One region of the Paenarthrobacter sp. NPDC090520 genome, then DNA from elsewhere that is predicted to be linked to it. Evidence: riboswitches for the same ligand, from Rfam matches in the RefSeq annotation. Region 1 holds a riboswitch; each other region holds the start of a gene.

Region 1 (5,002 bases):
GGCCGTAATGCGTGGATCGCCGTGCAGGAAACCGCTGACCAGGACGGCGACTACAGCGGCAACCACCGCCATGACAAGGCCGAGGAGCAAACGCAGCGCCTTGCCGGCACGGCGGGGTTCTAGCGCATGCGACTCCCCATGCTCGGTGTCCACGGTTCTCCATTCCTCAGGCCCCGTTCACGCAGGCAGCGCAGAGGACGAACCAACATTACGGGACCGGGGTGGTCCCGTCTATTCATGCCGGCGAGGCCTAGACGATCACCGCTCCGAAGAGGAGGCCCAGTCCGTAGGTGGCAGCTGCGGCGCCCAAGCCGATGGCCAGCTGGCGGAGGCCACGGCTCAGCGGGGACGTTCCGGAGAGCAGCCCGACGACGGCGCCCGTCGCCAGAAGTGCAATGCCCACCAGCGCTCCGGCCAGGATCAGGGCGTTCCAGCCGACCATGCCGAAGACGAATGGCAGGATGGGGACGATGGCGCCCGAGGCGAAGAAGCAGAAACTCGACATGGCAGCGCCCCATGCGGAACCGACGGTCTCGTGCTCGTCCGCCACTTCTTCCTTCTCTGGCTGGAGCGAAAGGCTGGGATCGCAGTCGCAGCTGAAGAGCCCCAGGCGCTCTGCGGCGCGGTGTTCAGCAGCTTCCCTGGTCATGCCGCGCGCCAGGTACACCAGGACGAGTTCGTTGTGCTCCACGTCCAAGGACGGCGCTGCGGCCAACGTGGCCTGGGTGGGAAGGGTGGCGTTGAGCAGTTCCCGTTGCGACCGGACGGAGACGTACTCGCCGGCACCCATGGACAGTGCACCCGCCAGCAGGCCGGCAACGCCACTCATCAGCACCACGGCACTGGAAACGCCCGTCGCGGCCATGCCCATCACCAGGGAAAGGTTGCTGACCAGGCCGTCGTTGGCGCCGAAAACCGCTGCGCGGAACGTGCCGGACAACCTGTTGCGGCCGCGGGTTGCGAGGCCGCGGACAACTTCCTCGTGGATTTGCTCGTCGGCCACCATGGCGGGGGTGGCGTACGGGTCGGTGCCATAGGGGGAGCGCCCCTCAGCACGTTGGGCCAACGCGAGGACGAAGACGGATCCGAAGTGCCGCGCCAGGAAACCGAGGAGCCGGCTGCGTGCGGACGCCGCCTTGGGCATGCCGGCGTGTTCCCCGAGCAGCTTGAGCCAGTGGGCTTCGTGCCGGCCTTCCGCTTCTGCCAGGGCCAGGAGGATCTGGCGTTCCTCGCCGTCACGGCGTTGGGCGAGTTCGCGGTAGACGGCGGCCTCGGCCCGTTCGTCTGCCAGGTACTGCCGCCAGCGCCGGATATCCGACTGCGTGGGTGTTCGCGGGGCTTCGTCTGCGGGGTGGGGGGCCGGAGCGGGGCTCGACGGACCGTGGGATTCCTGGTGCTGTTGCACTGTTTCTCCTGGGCTTGATGGGACGGTTACGGCCCCTTTGCACCGCCCACTGTACCGCTTATTTCCGGGGATTTTTGGCTGGTATTCCTTAGCGGGAATGTTCGGCATGCCTTAATTCCATACCCTGCTGCAGCGGCGCTGTGGCCGTCGGCAGCCCTCCCTTGACCCCTTCCTGAGGCGGTGCTCAGATGGTTAGACAGGGGCGGGGCACTCCCCGCACATCGGTCAGTGGACCGCCTGGTGCGGCCCATCGGACGGAGGTTGCAGCATGAGCACCGAATCACATCCCCACCACCCGGAACGGGCAACCATCGAATCGGATCCGGCCTACGATTACAACGAGGACCAGGAAGTGGACGAGGCCTGGGCAGAGGAAGGCGAGGTGGCGGACGACGACGAGCGCATTGTGCCGCTCGATGAGGCCGAGGAAGAATTCCGCGGCGACGGCGACGAATCCTAGGCAGCCGGCACCAGGCTGAAGTGCTGCTCGCGCCCCGCGGTATGTCCGACGGCGGCCACCGCCACCGTCAGCGTCTGCGACGCGGAACACCAACGTGCGGCGCGGACGGACCGTGCCAAGGCCGCGGCCAGCAGCCGGGGCTCAGGGTGGTGAAATCGTTCGGCGCGGCCGCGCGCTGCAATGATCACCGTGCCTTGGACGAGATCGACGACGGGAATCACCCGGACTGCGGGGGCGGCGCTTTCGATGGGGCTGGTGTTGACCAGGGCCGCTTGGGATGCGCCTGCTCGGTGTGCGGGATCTTGGATCGTGCTGGTTTCAGCCTGGTACGGCAAGGACTGCTCCTTGGTGGGAGTGCTCTTGCCCGCTCGGTTGTCTCTGGTCCGGGGCGGGCCGCTTCCTCATCCGAACCACCCGTGAACATGGGGTTGGTGTGCGGCCAGTCGGAGCTTGGCGCCACATCTCTTGAAGCTGCGTCCTATCCTAATGCCTCCCCGCAATGGGGGTGGGTGTGCTTGTGGAAGCCGGGGACGACGCAAACGGCGACGCCACCCCGCGAAGGGTGGCGCCGCCGTCGTACATTGCCCAGGTGGCCACTGTGTGGCCGGACTCTAGGCCTTGTGGCTGGTGACCGGGTGGGCGTCCAGCGGGAGCTCATCCGAGATGGCTCCAGCAACCCGCTTGTCCCACGCCGCGCGGACGGCGGCATCGGTGGGCGGAGTGAGCAGTGAGATCACCACGAACGTCACGAACGAAGCGCCGAGGCCCCAGTAGATGGGATCGTTGGCGTAGACGCCGTCGGCGCTCTCGATCACACCCGTTGCGAAGAGGATCAGCAGGACCAGGGTGAGGACCGAGCCCACGGCCATGGACCAGGCTGCCGCGATGCCGGTACCGCGCTTCCATACAAGGCCGCCGAGGATGGCGACGAGGAGGCCGCCTACCAGGATGTCGTAGGCGATGGTGAGGGCCACGACCACGTCCTGGGCCGCCATGGAGATCAGGACCGCCAGGACGCCGAGGCCGAGGACCCAGTAGCGGTTCGCCTTGACGTCGTGCTCGGGGTTTTCCGTGTCGTCGGTGTTGATGGTCTTGCCGAACCAGCTGGCGACGAAGGGGACTACGTCTGCGCGGGCCACTGTGGCCGCGGCAATGAGTGCGCCGGAGGCGGTGGACATCATCGCGGCAACGGCAGCTGCCATGACCAGGCCGCCAATGCCGATGGGCAGGATGTGCGTTGCCACCTCGGCGTAGACAACGTCCTTGCCGAGGTTTGCCACGTCGATGTCCGGCAACGCCACGCGTGCGGCGAGGCCGATCAGGGCGCCGGCTACACCGTAGAGGATGCAGTAGACGCCGGCGGTTGCGCCGCCCCAGCGTGCAACCGTGGGGGTCTTTGCCGTGAAGACGCGCTGCCAGATGTCCTGGCCGATCAGGAGGCCAAGCGTGTACACCACGAAGTACGTGATGATGGTCTGCAGGCCGATGCCGTCGATCTGGAAGAAGCTTGCATCAACGCGCTGGCGGATGCCGTCCAGGCCGCCGGCTGCGTTCATGACGAACGGCAGCATCAGCAGGAAGATGCCCACGGTCTTGATGATGAACTGGACCTGGTCAGCAAGGGTGATGGACCACATGCCACCGATGGTGGAGTAAACCAGCACGATCGCACCGCCCACGGCGATGGCCAGCCAGCGTTCCCAGTCGAAAAGGACCACGAAGATGGTGGCGTAGGCGCCGGTGGAGGTTGCGCAGAGCATGAGGGTGTAGGCCAGCATGACGATGCCGGAGGTCTGGGTGGCCTTGCTTCCATAGCGGAGGCTCAGCATCTGCGAGACCGTGTAGATCTTCAGGCGCTGGATGGTGCCGGCGAACAGCAGGCTCAGCAAGAGGACGCCGGCGCCGATGGCCACCACCAGCCACATGCCGGAGATGCCGAACTTGTAGCCCAGGCCAACGCCGCCAACGGTGGATGCGCCACCCAGGACAACCGCGGCCATGGTGCCGGTGTAGAGGAACGGTCCCAGGCGGCGGCCGGCCACCAGGAAGTCGCTGTTGTTCTTGGTGCGGGACTTGCCCCACCAGCCGAACGCCAGCATGGCAAGCAAATACACCACCACAATGGCGATGTTGATGAACGAAGAGTCCATGAGTGGCTCCTTGGAGCTGATGCACGGAGGTTGGGGTATTCGACGATACTCCTGCAGGGCGTCGAAGTCTCTGTGCTGACGAACGGAGTTGGACGTGTGTTGTGTGCCTCACAGACAACACTTGTTGCCTATGAGGATATGTTGTGATGGGAGTAACAGTCAAGGTGGTTTGGTCATGGTTCCGCGGATTCTGGGTCTTTGCCGTGGCTGTCCGGCTACTATTGGCTCCAATGACAGGGCCTCCCGGACGGGCCTGAAAGGTTTTGTGAATGAAGGCTCTACCCGTTGAACCCAGCAATGTTCCCGTTGCCATCGGTTCCAGAATCCGTGCAGCCCGGCAGGCGCAGCGGCTCACCATCGAGCAGGTTGCAGACGCGACGGGACTGACCAAAGGCTTCCTCAGCAGGGTGGAGCGGGACCTCACCTCACCGTCAGTGGCCTCCCTGGTGACGCTGTGCCAGGTGCTGTCCGTGTCTGTCGGCGACTTGTTCGCAGCGCCCGAAACGCATCTGACGCGGCGCGACGATGGACCGCGCATTTCCCTGGGTGGCCAGGGCATTGTGGAGCGGCTGCTGACGGCGCGTTCCGAGCGCAGGCTCCAGATCCTGCAGGCAACCATCGAGCCGCGGGGGCGTGGCGAAAATGAACTCTATGCCGTGGACTGCGATGTTGACGTGCTGCACGTCGTCAAAGGCAGGATCAAGCTGATCCTGACCAACGAGGAATATGACCTCGAAGAAGGGGATACCCTTTCCTTCCCGGGCCGCGAGCCCCACACCTGGATCAACCCCACGGATGAGACGGTGGAGGTGCTCTGGGTCCTGGTGCCCGCGGCCAGCAGGTAGGACTGGGGGCTTAGCCCACGTGGACCCAGGGGCGGCGGGTGATGTCCGGCTCGGCTTCCCTCAGCACTTCCCGGGTGACCGGTGCGATCTCGCCCTCGCCGAAGAAGAGGAACTTGCTGAGGTTGGAGATCGGGTTGCCCTC
Region 2 (5,002 bases), on a different contig from region 1:
TGGCAGACGGCACCATCCTGCGGACCCACATCCTCCGGCCCACTTGGCACTTTGTGCACCGCGACGACCTCGGCTGGTTGATGGGCCTGTCCGGGGAACGGCTGCATCAGGGAAACAAAGGCATGTACCGGCAGACGGGGGTCGATGCCGCCTCAGCCGCCCGAAGCTCCGGCCTCCTCGCCGAAGCAGTTGCGGGTGGCGCCCATAAGACCCGCGAGGAACTCTCCGCGGTCCTGGAGGACGCGGGGTTCCCGGGCAAGGGACTCGGCTTCGTGTACCACCTCATGCATGCGGAAATCAGCCGGATCCTGGTCAGCGGCAAACCTATCCGCTCGGCCGGGGGTGCCCTCAAGCAGACGTACGCGCTGTTCGGGGAACGGGTACCCAAGCCTGGACCTGACGCTTTGGACGCCGATGAACGGGACCAGGCTTTGGGCCAGTTGGCCCTGCGGTACTTCACCAGCCGTGGACCGGCCACGGTCAAGGATTGCTCGGCGTGGTCCGGCCTGACCATGAAGGACGTGAAACGTGGGCTCGAGGTAGCCGCCGACGTTGCCCCTGGGGCCTTGGCCTCGCTTCCGCTCGACGGGCTGGACTTCCACCTGGCAGCAGATGATGTTGCCGGGTTGGAGCGGACCGGGGCCGCCCGGGAGGTCGGCTCAGATCCGGACGCCGCACTCCCCCGCGTGGACCTCATCCAGTGCTACGACGAGTACGTCATGGGCTACTCGCAGTCCCGGCACTACCTCGGCGGGGTGGCACCCTACTTCCCGGAAAACGGCGGCCCCATGCACGTAGTCCTGCTGGATGGCAGGCTGGCCGGCTGGTGGCGCCACGCATTCGCCGGTGGCACCTGCGAACTCGATATCCGCCTGAACCAGCCCGCCACGCCCGCCGTCCAGCGGGCACTGGAAGCCGAAGTGGACCGTTATGGCCGGTTCCTGGGCGTGGAAGCCAGGCTGGCCTGACGGCAATGCCCGTTGGACAGCCTGCCCGGTACCCCGCTCAGGCGAAGAAGGACTCCCGCAACTGCGCCGAGAGTTGCCCGATCTCCGTGAGGAAGCCGTCGTGGCCGATGGGAGCCTCGATCACATGCACCGGAACGTCACCCGGCAACGCGTCGGCGAGTTCCTTGGACTGGGCCGGAAAATAGAGCCGGTCCGTATCCACGGCGGCAATAAAGAACTCGGCAGTCGTGCGGCCCAGGGCCTCCTGCAAAGTACCCCGCCCACGCGTGACATCGTGGCTCATCAGGGCCTCGGTGATGGCGATGTAGCTGTTGGCGTCAAAGCGCCGCACCAGCTTGGTGCCTTGGTGGTCGAGGTAGCTTTCCACCTGGTACCGGCCGCGCTTCCCCAGGATGGCTGCGGCGAGCGGGGTTTCCTTGTGCTGCGGTTCGCGGCCGAAACGGACATCCAATTCCAAGGCGGAGCGGTAGGTGATGTGGGCGATCCTCCGGGCCAGGGCGAGGCCGGCCTCCGGCGCGGCACCCTGGTAGTAGTCGCCGTCGTTGAAGTTGGGGTCCTGGCGGATGGCGAGCGTCTGCGACTGGGCGAAGGCGATTTGTTCTGCGGTGCTGTAGGCACCCACGGACACCACCGCACAGCGCTTGACCCGCTCCGGGAAAGTCACAGCCCATTCGAGCGCACGGGCGCCTCCCATGGAACCGCCCAGTACGGAGTGCCAGGCGCGGATTCCCAAGGCATCGGCCAGGCGGGACTCAGCCTCGGTGGTGTCCCGGAGGGTGACCAGCGGGAACCGGGAACCCCACGGTTTTCCGTCCGGAGCCGCTGACGACGGCCCGGTGCTGCCGTTACAACCACCCACGATGTTGATCGAAATGACGAAGAACCTGTCGGTATCGATCGTGGCACCTGGCCCTACCAGTTGCTCCCACCATCCGTCTTCATCGGTGGCGCCGCGGGCGACGTGGGTACTACCGGTCAGGGCATGCTCCACCAGCACGGCGTTTGAGGCATCGGCGTTCAGCTGGCCCCATGTTTCGTAGGCCAACACCACATCGGGAAGGAAGCCGCCGGCTTCGAGTTCCAGCGGGCCCACGTGGGCGTACTTGAGGGTTCCGTCTGCTTCCTCGGATGTGGGAAGGGCTGTAGCAGTAATGGTCATTCCTTTGACACCTAACCTCGCGCTTGCCCACCGCCTTTCATGCGGCAGGCCAGGTCCTCACCCGGGGCACCCCACCGCGGAGGAGGGTTGCCGGCCAGCAAGCCGGGGCTGTCACTGGCACTCATGACCTAATACGTAAGAGTCTAGGAAGAACACAGCCGTTCTGGCGAAGAATGTGACAGCTGTGTGACGGTTTGGAGCATCTTCGTTCATGAACGAGCACCCGGCAGCGCCGCCCGGCGAATAATCGTCGGCCGGGTGGCGCCACCGTATTTCACGGCAGATCCGGCGTCAGGCGCCCTTGGCCGCGCGGAATCCCGCCTCAAGGTCGGCGATGATGTCATCTACGTGCTCAATGCCCACCGCGAGACGGACCAGTCCCGGAGTAACGCCGGCTACAGCCTGCTGCTCCACGGTCAACTGGCTGTGGGTGGTGGAGGCCGGGTGGATCACCAGGGACCGGACATCGCCGATGTTGGCCACGTGCGAGTGCAGCTCCAAGGCGTCCACGAACCGCTTGCCCGCTTCCACGCCGCCCTTGATGGTGAACGCGACAACGGCACCGGTACCGCGGGGGCCGTACTTGCGCCCACGCTCAAACCAGGGGCTGGACGGCAGCCCCGCGAAGGCGACGGATTCGACGTCGTCATGGGCTTCCAGCCATTCGGCCACTGTGGTGGCGTTCGCGACGTGACGCTCCACGCGCAGGCTCAGGGTTTCCAGGCCTTGGGCGATGAGGAACGCGTTGAACGGAGAAACCGCGGAGCCAAGGTCGCGCAGCAACTGGACGCGGGCCTTGAGGATGTAGGAAAGGTTGGCCCCGAGCGCGCCGTCCTTGCCGAGGTCGCGGGCATAGACCAGGCCGTTGTAGCTGGGATCCGGGGTGTTGAAATTGGGGAAGCGCTCCGGGTCCTTGCCGAAGTCGAAGTTTCCGGAGTCCACAATGACGCCGGCAATCGCCGCACCGTGGCCACCCAGGTATTTGGTGGCCGAGTGGACCACGATGTCGGCGCCCCATTCGATGGGACGGATCAGGTACGGGGTGGACAGCGTGTTGTCAACGACCAGGGGGACGCCCGCTTCGTGGGCAACCTTGGCAATGCCCTCAATGTCCAGGACGTCCTGGCGCGGGTTGGAGACAACCTCGCCGAAGAACAGCTTGGTGTTCGGCTGCACGGCGTTGCGCCACTGCTCGAGGTTGTCCGGGTCCTCGACGAAGGTCACGGAGATGCCGAACTTCTTCAGGGTGTGGGCCAGCAGGTTGTAGGTTCCGCCGTAGAGGCTGGGGCTGGCCACCACGTGGTCGCCCGCTTCGGCGACGTTGAGGATCGCGAAAGTTTCCGCGGCCTGCCCGGAGCTGAGGAGCAGGGCACCCAGGCCACCTTCGAGGCTGGCTATCCGTTGCTCCACGGCATCCTGGGTGGGGTTGCCGATACGGGTGTAGATCGGGGCAAGCTCGGCCAGGGCGAAGCGGTTGGCGGCACTCTCGGCGCTCGGGAACACAAAGGACGTGGTCTGGTAAATCGGAAGCGAGCGGGCACCGGTGGCGGAATCGGGTTCCTGGCCTGCGTGGATTTGGCGGGTTTCGAAAGACCATCCTTGGGACATTGCGTTCTCCTCTTTGTGGCGCATGGGTTCGGTGGATTGTGAATGCTTCCAACTGCGGCCAGTCTAGGAAGGCCCCGCGGCAATGCACAGGTTTGTGACGAAGACAGTATTTTTCGGTCTTCGGGCGTCATTCCGGCGTCCCGCCATGACGCCACGCGCCGCCCTCCAATAACATCCCACCTTGGTTAGGCTTGACTTAGCTGAGACCCGAATCACAAAGTGCCAAGATGAAGCCATGCGCATGGATCACGTCTCTTACGCTTGTGAACGAGATGGCCTTCTGGCCACGACAGAACGAATTTCCGCGGCATTGGGAGTGGACGCAGTCCGGGGCGGAGTGCACCCGCGCTTCGGTACCCGGAACATGATCATTCCCCTTGCGGACAACAAATACCTTGAAGTGGTGGAGGTCCTGGACCACCCCGCTTCGGATAAGGCACCCTTCGGCCAGGCAGTCCGGGCACGCTCGGCAGCCGGCGGCGGTTGGATGGGCTGGTGTGTCGCCGTTGACGACCTCGCTCCGTTCGAAGAACGCCTTGGCCGTTCCGCAGTTCCCGGCAACCGCAAGTTCCCCGACGGCCGGGAACTCGTGTGGCAGCAGATCGGCATCCTCGGCTTGATCGCAGATCCCCAGGTACCGTACCTGCTCAAGTGGGAAGGCGATCCCGGCCTGCATCCCTCCAAGGTCTATGAAAGTGACGTCAAGATGTCCAGCCTGACCATTGCGGGCTCGGCGGAACGTGTCACCGAATGGCTGGGCGAGCCCGTGGAAAAGCCACTTGAGGACGTCGCTGTCCAGTGGATGGCTCCGCACGGCACGCCCGGGATCATGTCCGTGACCTTCGAAACCACCTCGGGCGCCGTCACCATCTGACACCCCTGCAAGAAACTTCGGCCGCTATCAGCGGGTGCCAATGACGTCACCTGCGGATGGCGGCCGAATACCTTTAACTCCCAACTGGGTCGCACTTGTGCGCGTTTAGAGCGCTCAAAACGCGCACAAATGCGACCCAGTTGGGGCCTGCTAGCCGAGGCCTACTGCCTTGCCGAACAGGCTGAAGCCAACGAATGCCACAATGTCCAACAGGGCGTGCGCTATCACCAGTGGCATGACCCGTTTGGTCCTGGTGTAGAGCCAGGCGAACACCAAGCCCATCACCACGTTTCCGATGAAGGGCCCGAAGCCTTGGTACAGGTGGTAGCTTCCGCGCAGGACAGCACTGACGAGGATCGCCAGCGGCGTGCTCCAGCCGAACTTTCCGAACCG
Region 3 (5,002 bases), on a different contig from region 1:
CCTTCGGTCAGAGGACGCGGCCCTGATTGCAGTGCTGGTGCGGGCCTTGGTTGAGACGGCTTCCTTGGAAATGCTCGACGGCGTTGAGCCCTCCTCGGTGCCCACGGCGCTGCTGCGCATGGCCAGTTGGCAGGCCAGCAATGTAGGCCTCCGTGGTGACCTGCTGGACTTCGGGGAGTTCCGTCCCGAACCGGCTGCCGAAGTGGTGTGGGCCCTGGTGGACTACCTGAGCCCGGTCCTTGACGATCAAGGAGAGCTGGGCCTGGTCAAAGCCGGGATCGCGGATATCCTGGAGCGCGGCAACGGTGCCCACGAGCAAAGAGAGGCTGTGACGCGGTTCAACCGCAAACACCAGAGCCACCCGGAGAGCCCGCCAACCCCGGAAGCCCTCGCGGCCGCCGTCGGGCATGCCGCCAGGTTGACCATGCGCGGGGCGTCAGCCGACGCCCATCGCGATCCCGCGCCCATCCTCGGCCGGGTCCGGCGGGCCTGACCCGGTCTCGTCATCCCAAGCGATCAAGAAAACCCCCACGAGTCCCTCCGTGAGGTAGAAGACGAACGGCGGAATGTCCTTGGCGGTCAGGAGGATGATGCCGAAGACCGAGGCAGCGCCCGAAGCCGTGAGACCTACCCAGCGCTTGGCCGGCGAACGCAGCAAGCCCGCGCCCAATGCGCCCAGCCCGGCAATGTGTAGCCAGGAATACCCAAGGAACGGTGCGTTGGACCCTCGACGGTAGGCGAAACGCTCAAGGTCCGATGCCCTGCGCGACAGGCTGTAGACAAACAGCGGTGCGCCCGCCAGCAATGCTGCAGCGGACGCACGCGCGAAGGTCTTGGCCGTTCCGCCAGGCAGCGCCCGGGCGAAGGCTGCGAACCCCATCGGCACGGCAGCAGTTCCCGCGGCAGCCAGGTGGTGCCCCATGATCCAGCCCCGCTCGCCACGCATCAGCAGCCGCAAGCGTTCGGCTGGATCCTGTGTGGTGTAGACCTGCGGAACGGGTGAAATCCCCACCAACCACACCACGGAACCCGCGACGATGACAGCCCCCGCCCGGCGGTATGGATGCCTCATGGCATGAAGGTTAGACCTGTTTGAGGGCCTTCTCCAGATCCAGGATGAGATCGTCCACGTCCTCAAGGCCTACGGACAACCGGACCACGCCATCGCTCAACCCGATCGCTGCGCGACCCTCCGGTCCCATGGCGCGATGCGTGGTGGTGGCCGGATGGGTGATGAGGGACTTGGAGTCGCCCAGGTTGTTGGAGATGTCGATGACGCTCAGCCCGTCCAGGAGCGCGAAAGCTGCTTCCTTGGCCGTCCGGCCACCGGACGGCGAGAGCTCGAACGTGAGCACGGTTCCGCCGGCCTTCATCTGCTTGGTGGCGAGCTCGTACTGCGGGTGCGACTTCAGGAGCGGGTACTTGACCCAGCTGATGGCCGGCTGCTGCTCGAGCCACTCGGCGATCTTCAGCGCGGAAGCCGAGCTGTGGTTCACGCGCAGCCCGATGGTTTCGAGGCCCTTGGTGAGCACCCACGCGTTGAACGAGGAAAGGGAGGGGCCGGTGTGGCGCATGAGTTGCTTGACCGGGCCATCGATGAATTCCTTGGTGCCCAGGATCGCCCCGCCCATGACGCGCCCTTGGCCGTCAATGTGCTTGGTGCCGGAGTAGACAATCACGTCCGCGCCCAGGTCGCCACAGCGCTGCAGCAGGGGAGTGGCAAAGACATTGTCGACGACGACTGTCGCCCCCGCGGCGTGGGCCAGTTCGCTGACGGCCTGGATGTCCACGATTTCCTGCATCGGGTTGGACGGGGACTCGAAGAAGACGGCTGTGGTCGGCTCGGACAGGGCAGCACGCCACTGGTCCAGGTCCGGCCCGTCAACGAAAACGGTCTCCACGCCCCAGCGCGGCAGGATCTCGTTGAGGATCACAAAGCAGGAGCCGAACAGTGAGCGGGCGGCAACCACACGGTCACCGGCACCCAGCAAGGCACCCAAGGCAGTGAAGACCGCGGACATGCCGGACGCCGTCGCGAAGCATGCCTCGGTTCCTTCCAGCAGTCTCAGGCGTTCCTGGAAGGTGGCCACAGTCGGGTTGCCGTAGCGGGAGTAGACGAAGCGCTCGTCTTCGCCCGTGAAGGCGCGTTCCGCGGCGGCAGCGGATTCGTAGACGAACCCGGAGTTCAGGAAAACCGGCTCTGCGGTTTCCTGGAAGTTGGTACGGTCAAGGCCACCGCGGACGGCCTGGGTGTCAGGGCTCCAGCCGGCGGCGTCAGGATTGAAAGTCACTTTTAGTCGTTCCCCAGGTTGGTCGGCAGGCCACGGTTCTTCCAGCCGTTGACGGTGCGTTCGCCATAACGGTCGGGTTCGCCCTCAAAGCCTTCAAGGACGTTGTAGGCCGTGAAGCCGGCCTGAGTAGCGGCGATGGCAGCAGCGATGGAGCGCTGGCCGGAACGGCAGATGAAAACGAGTTCCACGCCGTCGCCCTCGGGGGCCTGCTGTTGCAGGTCCTCCAGGAAGCGGGAGTTCGGGATGCCGCCGGCGAGGTTCCACTGGATGAACAGGGGATCGTTCTCCGTGGCCTTGGTGTCCGGAATACCGATGTGGGCCCATTCGCCCTCGGTGCGCACGTCCACCAGGATGGCGCCGTCTTCAAGTTTTGCCCACGCGTCCTGCGGGGTCAGGTCCCCTGCGTAGCTCATGCGTGGCCCTCGAATGCTTCCTCGTAGTTGTCCAACTCGTCCACGGCGCTCGCAACAGCTGCGTCCGCACTGGCTACCGCAGCGGGCAGGATCACGGCCTGCGCCACGATGACGGTTTCGCCGTTGAACGTGGCCGCCGGGCTGCCGTGCAGCACGTAGCCCTCGGCCAAAGCAGCGGAGATCCGTTCGCAGAATTCACGGGTATCAGGACCCGTGATCAGGCGGTAGGAGAGTTTTTCTTCAGTGGGTTCAGGCATTCGTGGTGCTCCTCAGTCACGCTTGCAGTTCGAAGTTCGAAGACGCCGAGTAGTCACCTGAGGCACCCCGCCGCGGGAGAGGGTTGCCGACCAGCAAGTCAGGGCTTAACGCTGGTGCTCATTACTCAAGAAAAACGTAACATCCACGGCCGGGAAGCCGCATTTGGCGACTGCACCGCCGTCGTCATGTTGCGTAACCGGTGCCTCCCCGGGGCGGGCCGAACGGGGTCCAAATGTGACGCCGCGGGAGCATAATTGACGCAGTACGACCCCCTGTAACTTCGCATGAAATCAGGTCGCGGTGAACGGACACAGCAGTTCTACACTCAAGCCCATGCTTCATTTTGGATGGTTCGTGGGCCACGGATTCGGAGTCCAAGGCTGGGGGACGCCCGGCTACGGCCTGGGTTACGACTGGAAGAAACCCGCGCTGTACCAGGAGGCCGTCAGGGCCTTCGAGCGATCCGGGCTGGACCTGTTCATCATCGAGGATTCCCTCACCGTTCCGGATACCTACGGCGGCACCGCCGAGGTGTCCTTGGCCCACGCATCCTTCGCACCGAAGCACGACCCCCTGGCCCTGGTTCCGTACCTGCTCTCGGCCACGCAGCACCTGGGGATTGTTCCGACCGTCAGCGCCTCCTTCTACCCGCCCTTCACCGCGGCGCGGCTCCTCGCCACGCTCCAGCACTTCTCCGAGGGGCAGCTCGGGTGGAACGTCGTCACTTCGGGCAGCGACCTCGCCGCCCAGAACTATGGCCTGGACCAACAGATCGAGCACGACCTGCGGTATGAGAAGGCTGAGGAGTTCGTCGACGTCGTCAGGCGGCTGTGGCGCAGTTGGGAACCTGGCGCTGTGCTTGAGGACGTGGAGGCCGGCAGGTTCGCGGACCACACCAAGGTTCACCCGATCAACCACCAGGGCGACTTCTTCAAGGTTCGTGGACCCCTCAATACGGCCCCGCTACCGGAGGAACCTGTGCTGGTACAGGCCGGGGCCTCGCCCCGCGGCAAGGCGTTCGCGGGCGGAAACGCGGACGTGGCGATCGCTTTGGCGCGCGGGGTGGACGGCATGAAGGCCTACCGCGATTCCATCCGCGAGGAGGCGTCGAAGGCGGGCAGGAACCCCGACGACGTCAAGGTCCTTTTCGTCCTCAAGCCCACCGTGGTGGGGTCCACTGCAGAGGCGGAGGAACTGAGGGCGCAGCGCCGGGAGCTCACACAACGGGATATCGACAGCCAACTCAACTCGATCTCCTACCTCTCGGTGATCGACTTCAAGAAGTTCGACCTCGACGAGCCCCTCCCCACCCTGAGCACCAACAGCAACCAGGGAACACTGGAACACTTCTCCAAGGCAGCCCCTCCAGGGTCCACGTTGCGCCAGATCCTGCAGGCCCGCAGCGGGGGAGCCGGAGACTCGATCATCGGCACCACGGAAGAGATTGCTGATTACCTCGAGGAGACCGGGGAAGCGGTTGGCGGTGATGGCTTCCTCTTCTCCGGGTTTGTGGATCCGGTGACGGTCCACTCCGTGCTGGACAAACTCACCCCGGAGCTTCGGCGCCGCGGGCTGTTGAGGAGCAGTTACGGCAGCGGTGGTTTCCGCCAGAACCTCCTGGACTTCTGACATGGCCCCCGTGCCCAAGGAACTGGTGATCGGGACCGCCGCTGTGCCTCCCGAACGCTTGGCCCACGTCGCCTCTGATCCGGCGTTTCACGTGAAACTCAACCATGATGCGTTGACATTGATGGGCAGGTCGCGGGAGATCGTCGAAGAGACGGCCGCGTCCGGACAACGCGTCTACGGGCTCAACACCCTGCTGGGTTCCGGGCGGGACACTGGCGTGGAGGAGGAGTCCGTCCTCAGTTACCAGGTGCAGGTGGTCCGCTACCACAACAGCGGAGTGGGTCCCTATCTGGACCTTGCCGCCGCCCGCGCCGTCATCCTCACCCGGCTCATCGGTTTCAGCCGCGGCGGTTCCGGCGTCCGTCCCGAAACAGCAGGCTTCTACGCCGAACTCCTGAACCGTGGGGTGCA
Region 4 (5,002 bases), on a different contig from region 1:
GGCAGCTGGACCCGGAGATCGTTGCCATCCCGCTCGACGTCGACGAACGCATCGAGATTGGCTGGATCGGTCACGCCGCGATTCCGCTGACCGACCAAGCGCAGCGCTACCTTGGGGAATTGCGGGCCGTCGTAGCTGAGTTTGGCGTAGCGCTACTCGACTGACTGAAATCTCAGCGGACGGTGTCAGTTTGGCCGCCACCTGCGGAGGCCGCTGAGCAGTTGACCGAGGTTTCAGCCTGTCCCTCCGGGACCTGCCCATGAGCCGAAATCACCGTGGATCCCTTTGCCGCGTTCGTCGTCGTCCTTGCCGCATCGACGGCACCGCCGGTACACCGTTCCATCGTCGGCGTGTTCGACGTGCCATTCGTGCCGGATGTTCAGTTTGCAGAGCAAAGCCTGGATCATGGCCGCCCCCGGTTCACAGCGCAGGACTCCTTACATCCATGATGGCCTCCCTAAAGATTCATGAAAAGTGATTGCTACTGTTCCGAAGCGCACGCGCGATCAGTGTCTAGGGACTCGTGTCTGGAACCATCATCTGGCCGAATTGGCTGCCGGGCAGGGACGATCGCGGTAGGGGGCGTGGCGTGGCAGACGGGGTGGAGTTACCCCGCCTTGCCAGGGCCGTCTACGACCATAGGTCCACGGTTTCACCGGATGAGGATCAGCGCAGCGTAGCGGCGATCCGACCGTCGACCAGGACTGCCGCTACTTCCGTCAGGTCAGGCGTCTCCGAGGCGGGGACGCCGACCGCGACGGTCCTGTAAGCAACAGCCGCCGAAGCAGCAGGAGCTGCGTCATCCACCGAGGACAACGACTCCAGGGTCACTACACCCACAACTTCGCGCGGGTGGACGGTTCCAAAGCTATCGCCACGGTCCAGCACCAGGAACGCCGGCTCGCTTGGCCCCAGCGACCGGGTGTGAAGTTCGACGGCGGCCTCCGCCGCTGTCAGGCCGTTCGCCAGGAGATGAACTCCGGCAGGCGCACCGGTGAGGAGCGAGCGGATGGTTCCGTCCGGCGTCGTCGGTTCCAGGAAGCCGAGCGAGGTGAGCCAAGCGTCGTCGAAATAGGTGGAGAGGTAGTTCCTGCCCGAGTCCGGGATGACCGCAACGATGGTGTGGCTTTCATCCAACGTGGCTGCAAGTTCCAGAGCCGCCGCCAAGGCTGTGCCTCCCGTGGCGCCAATGAGCAGCCCTTCCTCCAGGGCTGCACGGCGGGCGGTGAAGATGGCGTCGCGATCGCTGATGCTGAAGTACTTGTCCACCAAGGTGGTATCGAACGCTTCAGGCCAAATGTCCTCCGCGGAGGCCGGGTGAAGGGGGTGACCGGCACCTTCGGTGTATTTGAGTGAGCCGTTGCCGCCACCGTAGCGGGAGTGCTCAGGGTCTGCCGCAATGACCTGGACCAGGCCGTCGCTGGCTTCCTTCAAGTAGCGGCCGGTGCCGCTGATGGTCCCTCCGGTTCCGACGCTCGCAACGAAATGCGTCACCGCACCCTCGGTGTCTTTCCATATTTCAGGTCCCGTGCCGGCAAAGTGGGCGCCGGGGTTGGCCGGGTTGTCGTACTGGAGTGCCAGCCAGGCACCCGGGGTCGAGGCTGCAAAGGCCGCCGCTCGGTTCGCCAGATGGTCCGGGTGTGAGCGCGGCACGAAGTCGGCCACCAGGTGCACTTCTGCCCCGAAAGCCCGGAGCAGCCGGACCTTTTCCGCTGCAGTGGCAGCGGGAGCGAAGATCACCGAACGGTAGCCCAGTTGTGCCGCCACCAGGCTCAGCCCGATCCCGGTATTACCGCTGGTTCCTTCAACCACCGTCCCGCCAGCCTTTAAGAGTCCGGCCTGTTCAGCTGCGCGGATCATGGACAGTGCGGCCCGGTCCTTGACGCTGCCACCAATGTTCTGGAACTCCAGCTTCGCGTAAATGCGTGGCCGGACGCCCACGCCGAGCTTCTTCAAACGGAGCAGGGGAGTGCCACCGATGGCATCGAGGACTGATTCGTAAACGGTCATGCCGCCCACGCTAGGAGGCAGGAAAACGGTGCGCCAAAAACCGTTGAGCAACGCGTCAGGCGTCGCTACACGCGGCTCAACGCGACGCAACGCATCGTCACGCGGGGTACAGGCCGGAGTGGAAAATGACGAATTTGGCAGTCCGTTGACGCGGTGTTTCCCGCGTTGACGCCCCGCGTCAGGGCGTTTGTACATTCCTTGGAGGTGCTCCTAGATTCAGTTCCAGGTCAAGAGTCAGCGCGCCAAGGACCGGCTCGCGCTGCGGCAACCCTCAGGCATTAGGTGGCGGGGTGCTCCGGAAACAGACCTGGCCGCGTTTGCGGCAAGTGAATGTCGACCGGCCGCGCGGCGGCCTCTGAAAAGAGAGAACATGCCTACAAATTCTGTACCCGAATTCCGTTCACGCGTTGTTGGGCTGGAGCTCGACGGCGATGGAGCCCACCCGGCTGCGTGGCGAAAGGCGCTCCACGATCCGCAGGCGCTGTTGGGGGGCTTACGGATCCGTGAGACTGTCCAGGCCGCCGATATCGCGGGATTTCACCTTGCCACGTTCAAGGACACCCGGGCCGTGGATGCCGGCAGCACAGGAATCCCAACGCGTATCGACGCCATTCAGCGCGCCGCGTTCGCAGCGCCCCTCACGGGCTCCCTGGGCCTGGTTCCGGAAGCAGGAACGCTCTTCACTGAGCCATTCCACGTCGCAACCCAGCTCGCCAGCCTGGACTACTCCTCCCAGGGCAGGGCCGGTTGGTTGGTGAACGCCGCGAACCTGCTGGAGGAAGCCCGCTCCGTGGGCCGCACGCCGCTGGCAGAGAACGAGGTCGCGGCCGAGGCAGCCGATGTGGTCCAAGCCAGCCGCAGGCTCTGGGATTCCTGGGAAGATGACGCCGTGCTCCGGGACGTGTCCACGGGCCGCTACCTCGACCGGGACAAGATCCACTACGCCGACTTCGAAGGAGCGCGTTTCTCCGTGAAGGGACCGTCCATCATCCCCCGCCCCTTGCAGGGACAGTTGGTGGTATTTGCCCCCGCAGGTCTCATTCCGGCCGTCGAGGCAGACGTGGCCTTGGTATCCGCAGCGTCCGTTGAGGCCCTTCCGACGGCGGCCCACGCGGCAGCGGCGGCTGGTGCCCAGCGGACGCTCGTGGAGTTGGACGTCATCCTGGATGCCCGTGGACAGACGGCCGCCGAGCGCCTGGCCGAATTGGACTCCCACGAGGAATGGCAGGGCGGAGCCCGCTACGCCGGAAGCGCTGAGGGCTTGGTGGAAGTGCTCACCACACTGTTCGCAGCGGCAGACGGCGTTCGCCTCAAGCCTGCTGTCCTGGACGTCGACCTCCCCGAACTGGCCTACAAGGTGCTCCCCGCGCTGCACAAGACCGGGTTGGTGACGCCACCCAAACCGGGCGCGACGCTGCGGGAAACGTTCCATCTTCCCCGCCCGGCCAACCGCTACGCCGCGGCCTGACCGACGCCCACGCATCACAGAAACCACAAGAGAGCTCACCCATGACCAAGCACCACCGCATCGCAGGCAACGGGCAGATCCAGTTCGGCGTCTTCTTCCAGGGCGTCAACCACACCACGGTCTGGAAGGACGCAGCCAGCGGCTCGCAGACCGATTTCGAATCCTTCCGCCGCGTGGCCCAGACCGCTGAACGCGGCCTGTTCACCGCGTTCTTCCTGGGCGAGGGCCTCCGCCTCCGCGAGCACCTCGGCAAGATCCACGACCTTGACGTCGCAGGGCGCCCGGACGCCCAGACCGCCCTCGCTGCCCTGGCAGCTGTCACCACCAACATCGGCCTGGTGGCTACCCAGAACACCACCTACAACGATCCCGCGGACCTCGCCCACCGGCTGGCCAGCCTGGACCTCCTGTCCGACGGCCGCGCCGCGTGGAACATCGTCACCACGGACAACGCATGGACCGGCGCCAACTTCCGGCGCGGCGGGTTCCTCAAGCACGAGGACCGCTATAACCGGGCCGAAGAGTTCGTCCAGACGGCCAAAGCGATCTGGGATTCCTGGGCCGACGGCGCAATCGCCGGGTCCCGGAACGACGCCCGCTGGCTCCGCGAAGGCAGCATCACTCCCGTGCACCGCAAGGATGCAAGCTTCGACGTCGAGATCACCGGCCGCCTCCCGCGCTCCACCCAGCACCACCCGGTGCTGTTCCAGGCCGGCGACTCACCCGATGGCCGGGACTTCGCCGTGCGGAACGCCGACGTGATCTTCTCGGCGCACCCCGAACTGGAGGACGCGAAGAAATTCCGCGAAGACATCGTCGCCCGTACCCTCAAGGCAGGCCGCCCGGCCGATGACGTGAAGATCTTCCCCGGACAGGAATTCATCCTCGGAGCCACGTCCGCCGAGGCGGAAGAGAAGCACCAATGGGTCCGCTCCCAACAGGTGGGTCCGGAAACGGCCATCGCCTACCTGGAACAGTTCTGGGGCCGCACCCTGGCCGGGTACGACCCCGACGGGCCCCTCCCGGACATCGACCCGGTGGTTGACGTCACCAACCCCACCCGCGGCAACGCCTTCCACGGCAAGAGCGCCAAGGAGCTCGCTGCCCAGTGGCGTGAGGAAGCCAAGGACAAGGGCTTGTCCATCCGGCAGTTCGTCGCCGCCAGGTCCCGCCTCAATGGCCGTGGCCTGGTGGGATCCTACGATGACGTCGCCGACAAGCTTGCCGAATACGCCCACACCGGGGCGGTGGACGGCTTCAACATCACCCCGTGGATCGTTCCTTCCGGCCTGGACGAAATCGTCAATGAACTCGTTCCCAGGCTGCAGGACCGCGGCGTGTACCGCACCGAATACGAAGGCAGCACCCTCCGCGAAAACCTCGGCCTCCGTGCGCCGCTGACCCAGCGCAGTTCACTCACCAGCACCCAACTCACCGAAAGCGAAGACGTCGCATGAGACTCCCCAAACCGGCCCCAGCAGGCCGCGGAAAGAAACCCGCCGCCGTCGCCGGCGTCCTGGGAGC

What was found. Region 1 has a riboswitch for S-adenosylmethionine ahead of ACIQTZ_RS08810 (hypothetical protein). Riboswitches for the same ligand answer to the same signal wherever they lie in the genome.
Region 2: it holds a riboswitch for S-adenosylmethionine, as region 1 does, so the genes downstream of both, ACIQTZ_RS10065 (homoserine O-acetyltransferase) here and ACIQTZ_RS08810 (hypothetical protein) in region 1, are expected to answer to the same signal.
Region 3: it holds a riboswitch for S-adenosylmethionine, as region 1 does, so the genes downstream of both, ACIQTZ_RS21235 (DUF1737 domain-containing protein) here and ACIQTZ_RS08810 (hypothetical protein) in region 1, are expected to answer to the same signal.
Region 4: it holds a riboswitch for S-adenosylmethionine, as region 1 does, so the genes downstream of both, ACIQTZ_RS21700 (LLM class flavin-dependent oxidoreductase) here and ACIQTZ_RS08810 (hypothetical protein) in region 1, are expected to answer to the same signal.

Annotation. Positions count from the first base shown of each region.
Region 1 covers NZ_JBIVXM010000005.1:214,071-219,072, forward strand. The annotation lists gene ACIQTZ_RS08795 (matrixin family metalloprotease) at 1-96, opposite strand, end outside; gene ACIQTZ_RS08800 (VIT1/CCC1 transporter family protein) at 251-1,405, opposite strand; gene ACIQTZ_RS08805 (hypothetical protein) at 1,674-1,865, shown strand; gene ACIQTZ_RS08810 (hypothetical protein) at 1,862-2,200, opposite strand; SAM riboswitch class IV at 2,217-2,336, opposite strand; gene ACIQTZ_RS08815 (sodium:solute symporter) at 2,477-4,015, opposite strand; gene ACIQTZ_RS08820 (helix-turn-helix domain-containing protein) at 4,285-4,860, shown strand; gene ACIQTZ_RS08825 (APC family permease) at 4,871-5,002, opposite strand, start outside.
Region 2 covers NZ_JBIVXM010000006.1:235,593-240,594, reverse strand. The annotation lists gene ACIQTZ_RS10070 (winged helix DNA-binding domain-containing protein) at 1-968, shown strand, start outside; gene ACIQTZ_RS10065 (homoserine O-acetyltransferase) at 1,006-2,127, opposite strand; SAM riboswitch class IV at 2,142-2,256, opposite strand; gene ACIQTZ_RS10060 (bifunctional o-acetylhomoserine/o-acetylserine sulfhydrylase) at 2,419-3,759, opposite strand; gene ACIQTZ_RS10055 (VOC family protein) at 3,971-4,609, shown strand; gene ACIQTZ_RS10050 (CPBP family intramembrane glutamic endopeptidase) at 4,760-5,002, opposite strand, start outside.
Region 3 covers NZ_JBIVXM010000025.1:11,310-16,311, reverse strand. The annotation lists gene ACIQTZ_RS21255 (glutamate--cysteine ligase) at 1-493, shown strand, start outside; gene ACIQTZ_RS21250 (hypothetical protein) at 437-1,072, opposite strand; gene ACIQTZ_RS21245 (O-succinylhomoserine sulfhydrylase) at 1,083-2,291, opposite strand; gene ACIQTZ_RS21240 (rhodanese-like domain-containing protein) at 2,294-2,704, opposite strand; gene ACIQTZ_RS21235 (DUF1737 domain-containing protein) at 2,701-2,961, opposite strand; SAM riboswitch class IV at 2,975-3,087, opposite strand; gene ACIQTZ_RS21230 (NtaA/DmoA family FMN-dependent monooxygenase) at 3,263-4,591, shown strand; gene ACIQTZ_RS21225 (aromatic amino acid ammonia-lyase) at 4,593-5,002, shown strand, end outside.
Region 4 covers NZ_JBIVXM010000026.1:44,611-49,612, reverse strand. The annotation lists gene ACIQTZ_RS21715 (LysR family transcriptional regulator) at 1-164, shown strand, start outside; gene ACIQTZ_RS21710 (hypothetical protein) at 234-407, opposite strand; gene ACIQTZ_RS21705 (PLP-dependent cysteine synthase family protein) at 667-2,010, opposite strand; SAM riboswitch class IV at 2,236-2,345, shown strand; gene ACIQTZ_RS21700 (LLM class flavin-dependent oxidoreductase) at 2,381-3,478, shown strand; gene ACIQTZ_RS21695 (NtaA/DmoA family FMN-dependent monooxygenase) at 3,520-4,935, shown strand; gene ACIQTZ_RS21690 (ABC transporter substrate-binding protein) at 4,932-5,002, shown strand, end outside.